Regions from separate parts of the Sporosarcina pasteurii genome, predicted to be linked through region 3. Evidence: predicted binding sites of a transcription regulator. Region 3 holds the regulator's gene; each other region holds the start of a gene.
The links. Region 3 encodes LexA, which represses DNA repair genes until DNA is damaged. Its sites were predicted from a motif close to CGAACATATGTTCG; they were not measured.
Positions count from the first base shown of each region.

Region 1 (2,279 bases), 480 kb from region 3:
TAAATCATTGGTTTTCTGAGTGAAAACGCCGCCCAGGTCTTGCTACCGGGCGGCGTTTTGTATAGAAATTTATATATGAATGCTATTTTCTTGAGCTTTACTATAAAGTCTATCTCTTGCTTCCAAATATTCTTTATCCAACTTATCGACATATTTGGCTGTACTTGTCACGGCTTTAATCGCACCTATCCCTTGACCGCTGCCCCAAATGTCTTTCCATGCTTTGGCACCATCTTCACCAAAATTCATTTTAGATGGATCACTTTCAGGTAAATTGTCCGGATCTAAACCTGCAGCTTGAATAGATGGCTTTAAATAATTTCCATGGATACCTGTAAATAGATTGCTATACACAATGTCATCAGACGTACAGTCAACGATTGCCTGTTTATACGCTTTTGAAGCACGTGCTTCATCCGTTGCAATAAATGGTGAACCGATATAAGCGAAATCAGCACCCATCGCCTCTGCAGCTAAAATCGAACTTCCTGTAGCTATTGAGCCAGATAGAGCAAGCGGACCGTCGAACCACTCTCGAATTTCTTGAATGAATGCAAATGGACTCTTTACACCGGCATGTCCGCCAGCTCCAGCCGCAACTGCGACTAAACCATCGGCACCCTTTTCAACCGCCTTATGGGCAAAAGTATTGTTAATCACATCATGAAACACAATCCCACCATAGCTATGTGCAGCGTCAAATATTTCTTCACGAGCACCTAATGAAGAAATAATAATTGGAACTTTATATTTCACGCATAATTCCATATCTTGTTCTAATCGTTCATTGGATCTATGGACAATTTGATTAATCGCGAATGGTGCTGCCGGACGGTCTGGATTTTTGGCGTTATAAGCCGCCAGTTCCTCGGTAATCTCAGCCAACCATTCATCTAGTTGGGCGGCAGGCCGTGCATTCAGTGCGGGCATTGAACCAATAATGCCTGCTTTACATTGTTCTATCACAAGTTTCGGATTGCTAATGATAAACATAGGTGCAGCGATGACAGGGATGCGTAAATTTTGAAGTGATGATGGAATTTTTGACATTTATTGTTCCTCCATTCAATTTATGTGCATTTTCATTATGCCTACTCCTATTATCAAAGAACTTTATACATAACTTACGAGGGTATCTCCTCCTCGGTGAATAATTATCGGAATATAGCAACTAGTAAGAATGTAACATAGTGCAAGTGATTTGTATATAAGTAATTTGTATGCACGTGATTGTTTACTATTCTACAAATAAATCCGTGCAATGTGGCAACCTACTGTAAAAAACTTCCGATTGAATAAATGAATACTTATGGATTATACTTAAGGAAAGAACGTTTGTTCTATATTTGAGGAGGAGAGTCATGAATTTGCCAAAGCGAAATATTGTTTGCATGGATATGAGAAGTTTTTATGCAAGTTGTGCTGCGGTACTAGAAGGACTCGATGTGATGGAAACGCCTATTGCCATTATTGGTGATAAGAACCGGAAAGGGGGAGTCGTTCTCGCTGCTTCACCGCCACTTAAAGAAAAATTCGGCATTCAAACAGGAAATCGGTTGTTTGAAATCCCAGACGATCCATCCATTCGTTTAATTGAGCCAAAAATGCAATTTTTTATCGATGTATCGATGGAAATTACGCGTCTTCTGAATCAATACGTACCGAAAGAAGCAATTCATACGTATAGCATTGACGAAAGTTTTATTGACCTTGATGGAACAGAAAGATTATGGGGGCCACCAAAAGAGACGGTACGCCGTATTCAAGATGATCTTGTTCGTCAATTCGAATTAAAAGCAGCTTTCGGCATTGGACAAAACCTTCTCTTATCGAAATTGGCACTTGATCTAGAAGCCAAAAAGATAGGCATTGCCGAATGGACGTACGAAGATGTACCTGAAAAACTTTGGCCTGTCGCGCCGTTAAGTCGAATGTGGGGAATTGGCAGCCGACTAGAACGAACGTTAAATCATATGGGGATTTTTTCGGTAGGTGATTTAGCAAATACTTCTCTTGAAAAACTAGAAAAGAAATTTGGTGTCATGGGAAATCAGCTCTATTACCATGCACACGGCATCGATTTATCGGATATGGGTCCTTTGTTACTTGAAGAACAAGTTAGTTTTGGGAAAGGACAAATGCTCTTTCGGGATTACGTGAAACGTGAAGATATTTTAGTCGTCATTCTTGAGATGTGTGAAGATGTAGCGATGCGGGCAAGAAAAGCGAAAAAAGTAGGGTATACGGTTCATTTATCCGCCGATTATTCTAAAAATGCA
Region 1 is NZ_CP160452.1:1,524,240-1,526,518, reverse strand. Features, by position in the region: gene AB1H92_RS07015 (DUF4097 family beta strand repeat-containing protein) at 1-3, shown strand, start outside; gene AB1H92_RS07010 (nitronate monooxygenase family protein) at 70-1,050, opposite strand; gene AB1H92_RS07005 (DNA polymerase thumb domain-containing protein) at 1,362-2,279, shown strand, end outside.
Region 1: AB1H92_RS07005 (DNA polymerase thumb domain-containing protein) is a predicted target of LexA. The motif match lies at 1,329-1,342, and genes of this name have one in related genera.

Region 2 (2,279 bases), 680 kb from region 3:
CTTCATTATGTCCATAAAGTACGTTCATCGTCGGGCCGAGTTCAATCGTCACGTCTTCATGTTTTCCAAATCCATAAATGACTAACTTATCAATTTTCAAGAGCTACCTCACTTCCTTTCTGACAGTTCGGCAATCAGTCTTTTTTCTGCTTCAGTTCGAATGTCATTGAAGTCATCTTCCGTTAATCGTTCCAAGTATTTGAGGCTTCGTGCATGTTGATAAACGTCTTGTAATACGTCTTGCCATTGTTCCGACGTCCAACTTTCCATTGTTGATATAATTGGGTTTATGAGCGCCTCAGTGACATCATGATTTATAAACGTTCGCTCGTAACTTATACGGCTAATCCAAACAAACGGCTCTCGCTCTTGCAAAAATTCGCGTAATGTCATTAACCATTCTTCTTCAGTAGATTGGTTAAATAATTCCGCCGCATCTTCATCAATATCTATCATTTGAAGTTCTAAAATGGATGCACCTTGTTTCGCTTGGAAGGCGTCTAATTCTGTTGTGCAAACCTCAAACCATTGACCTGCATGTTTAATACCTGCACAAGAAATCGATATTTGCTCAAATACAATAGTCGAGGCAGGAACAAATTCGAGTTGTGCATCTCCTTTTGAGAGCGCCACTTCGTAAAATCCTTTCATGCCCCGTTCATTTCGATGTCGTCCTTGTAAATTACCTGGATACACAATCGGAGGTTCTTGATGAAGCTGTTGTCGTTTATGAATATGGCCAAGTGCCCAGTAATCATAGCGCTTTGACAGCAATGCTTCTTTCGTAAAAGGTGCATAGACTGCATGAGATTCATCGCCCACAAGACTCCCATGTAATAAACCGATATGAATTCCTTCCGATGGTGCCACCGGATACTGTTCAACCATCGCTTCACGAATATGACGTTCACCGTAACTAAAACCGTAAACATTGACCGTTTCGCCCCGAATATTCAACGTTCGTGCTCCTACTTTCTCATCAAAAACATGAACGTTTCCCGGTAAATCAAACCTTGTCCAATTCCCTTTCAAATGATCATGATTTCCATAAGAAATAAATACAGGAATATCAGCCTCATCTAACTTTTTCATTCCTTCTTGGAACTTTAATTGAGCGCGTAGACTCCTGTCTTCCCCGTCATAAATATCACCAACAATGAGCACAAAATCTGGTTTCGTTTTGATCGCATACTCTATTAAATCGGAAAATGCCTCAAACGTACTATTTCTTAGTTGGTCAAACCGTTCTATCGGTAAACCGGTCATCCCTTTAAATGGCGTGTCAAGATGTAAATCAGCTGTATGTAAAAAACGAAGCTTCGACAAAAGAATCCCTCCCCCTCGCACAACGAATATTTGTTCTTATTTTATCATAGATGATACGTTTCGTGAAACGCCTTCTATAATTATTGACTTTGTTTGGGGGCGAGAGGAATCCGCAAAAGAGGCAGCGGAATTCGTCGCGAAGGCGGAGTTCTAGGACAAGGGAGCGGAGTTCACAGTACTTAAAATAAAAAATCCACCTTCAAGCAAAGCACGTCGCTTTCTCTTATAGGTGGATGCATATTTAATTCATTATCATCCTACGAAATTTTTCAAATGGATTATTCTTTACCAAGCTGAATCGCTTTTTTAATATCTTTCAACGAGCGTGACGGGCCATACATCAAGACGCCGCCTTTGTACACGCGCGCACCAAACCAGCCAAAGATAAAAATGGTGATAAGCATAATCGCAATTGACAATATTGGCTCCCACATCGGCAAGTCAAGCATCCCAACCCGTAAAAACATGACGAGTGGTGCGAAGAATGGGATATACGATGTATACTTCAAGTACGCCAACTCAGGGTTGCCAATTCCCGCCGCTGCAAGCATAAACGCAATAATGATTAGAAATGTCATCGGCATAATCATTTGGTTTACATCTTCTGTACGACTGACGAGCGAACCTAAAAGTGCTGCAAGCGTTGCATATAAAAAATATCCAAGCAAAAAGAAAACGATCGCATAAATAATTGTCCCGACATCCAAGTTCGAAAAGCCAAAAAACATGAATAATCCGTCAACCATATCTGCTGAAGTAGTTTTCAATGCGATAAAAGCCGAAGCTCCGAGCAGCGCCATTTGTAATAAACCAAGTGTACCAATGCCCAGTACTTTGGCAAATAAATGTTTAACTGGTGACACACTCGAAATTAATATTTCCATCACACGTGAAGATTTTTCTGTGGCCACTTCCATTGCAATCATATTGGAATAAAAAATGACCGCAAAGTA
Region 2 is NZ_CP160452.1:2,686,354-2,688,632, forward strand. Features, by position in the region: gene AB1H92_RS12890 (AAA family ATPase) at 1-100, opposite strand, end outside; gene AB1H92_RS12895 (DNA repair exonuclease) at 109-1,326, opposite strand; gene AB1H92_RS12900 (ABC transporter permease) at 1,605-2,279, opposite strand, start outside.
Region 2: AB1H92_RS12895 (DNA repair exonuclease) is a predicted target of LexA. The motif match lies at 1,350-1,363, and genes of this name have one in related genera.

Region 3 (2,279 bases):
TGCTTGAAATGTACCAAGGCTTTTTCCTAGCACCACATATCGTCAGTCAAGCAGTCAAAGGTGCAATTTTCACGGCTGCGCTATTAGATAGCTATGGACTTGTGACAACACCACATTATACGACCGAACGAACAGATTTGATTCAATCGGTGTCCTTTGCGAATGCTGAACAAATGATTGCTTTTTGCCAGACGATTCAAGAAAACTCCCCAATCAATGCTCATTTTGCACCGGTTCCATCGGAAATGCCGGGCTACACAGATGATGTCATTATGGCAGCAGGAACATTCATCCAAGGTTCAAGCATTGAACTAACAGCAGACGGCCCAATTAGACCGCCATACACTGCATACGTACAAGGTGGCCTAACATACGAACACGTAAAAGCAGCCGTTCTTTCCTCAACAGAAAAACTAATCAAAGAAGGATTGATCATGAAAAGCTGAAGGTGCCGGTTAGCCCTGACAAGCGCTGGAGACCCGCCAGCCAAAGTCGCTTTTTGACTTTGACTGGCGGGTTGAAGCGACTCGAAGGGCTGGCACCTGAAGCTGGATCACAAGAAAAGCTGAAGGCGTCGATTAGATGCGACAGGCATAAGCTAAACTGACGACGTGGCGATCTTTGCCACATAGTCAGTTTACTTATGACCCGAGCATCTGACGCCTGAAGCTGGATCACAAGAAAAGCTGAAACCGCCGGGTAGATGCGACACGAGATCATGAAAAAGTTAGCGATTAAAAAAAGAGTTTAGGGTGAATATCCTAAACTCTTTTTTGTGGTGCTATTTAATTGAGACGGCACATACACTATTTTAGGTGATTAATGAATCGTTCTGTAAACGCCGACTACTTTACCTAAAATGGACACGTTGTCGACGATAATTGGGTCCATCGAAGCGTTTTCTGGTTGAAGTCTGAAGTAATTTTTCTCTTTGAAAAATCTTTTAACAGTTGCTTCTTCTTCTTCGGTCATGGCAACAACGATTTCACCGTTATCCGCCGTACTCTTTTGTTTTACAACAACGTAATCGCCATTTAAAATACCCGCTTCAATCATACTATCGCCAACAATTTCTAACATGAACAGATTATCTTCGTTTGTTCCGAATGACTCAGGTAAAGGAAAGTATTCTTCAATATTTTCAATTGCTGTAATCGGTTGTCCAGCTGTAACTTTTCCGATAAGTGGAACATGCAAAACGCCCGGCTTAATCGCTTCTAGACCTTCAGGATCTAAAACTTCAATTGCACGTGGTTTTGTTGGATCACGTCTAATATAGCCTTTGCTTTCTAAGCGTGCTAAATGCCCGTGAACAGTTGAGCTAGAAGCTAATCCAACTGCAGCGCCAATTTCTCTTACAGAAGGTGGATACCCTTTTTGATTTACTTCGGATTTAATGAAATCCATGATGGCTTCTTGTCTTTTTGAAATCTTTGTCATCTCATTCACCTCTTTAAATTATTTCATCTATTCAGAGCATTAATCTACTCGAACATGAATTCTATCGTTGAATTTAGTATAACAGCGTTCGTATAAAAAAACAAACGCTAGTTCGAACGAAAGTATTGACAAATGAAAAAAACTATCCTAATATGAGAACAGGTATTCCGAACAAGTATTCTGAGTAAGTATTCTTAGTAGGGGGAGTTACATTGAATTTCATAAAGAAATATAATTATATACTATTTGTTATGGTGCTATTTATAATATTTACGATGGCGGGTATCAAGAAGTTAGAACAAGATGTAACTTATGAATATTTAACAGTTGCAGAGGGTGATACGTTATGGGGGTATTCTGAAAAGTATGCGGAAAATATCCCTACAGATAAATGGATAAATGAAATTGTGAAGATAAACAATCTGTCATCCACAACGATAAAGGTAGGGGAAAAAATACGTGTTCCTGCGACGCCACAAGAATTTAAATTGAATGATATTGCAACAAACACATTGGAGGACGGAAAGTGAAGAGTAAAAGCTGTGTAATCTATTGTCGAGTGAGTACTGAAAAAGAAACACAAGAACAATCACTAGACAGACAACAGGAAGAATTACAAAATATGGCAGAGCAATTTAATTTTGATGTACAAGCATCGTTTTCAGATCAGCATAGTGGTTTTGATATTGAACGTGAAGGTTTGTTAGATTTACTAGATTATGTACAAAAAAATGAGGTTGATGCAGTCCTTATTCAAGATGAAACGCGTATAGGACGTGGAAATGCTAGAATGGCGGTGTACCATTTATTAGCTAAAACGAATACTGACATTTTTACGT
Region 3 is NZ_CP160452.1:2,006,069-2,008,347, reverse strand. Features, by position in the region: gene AB1H92_RS09460 (methionine gamma-lyase family protein) at 1-446, shown strand, start outside; gene lexA (transcriptional repressor LexA) at 820-1,440, opposite strand; gene AB1H92_RS09450 (LysM peptidoglycan-binding domain-containing protein) at 1,653-1,970, shown strand; gene AB1H92_RS09445 (recombinase family protein) at 1,967-2,279, shown strand, end outside.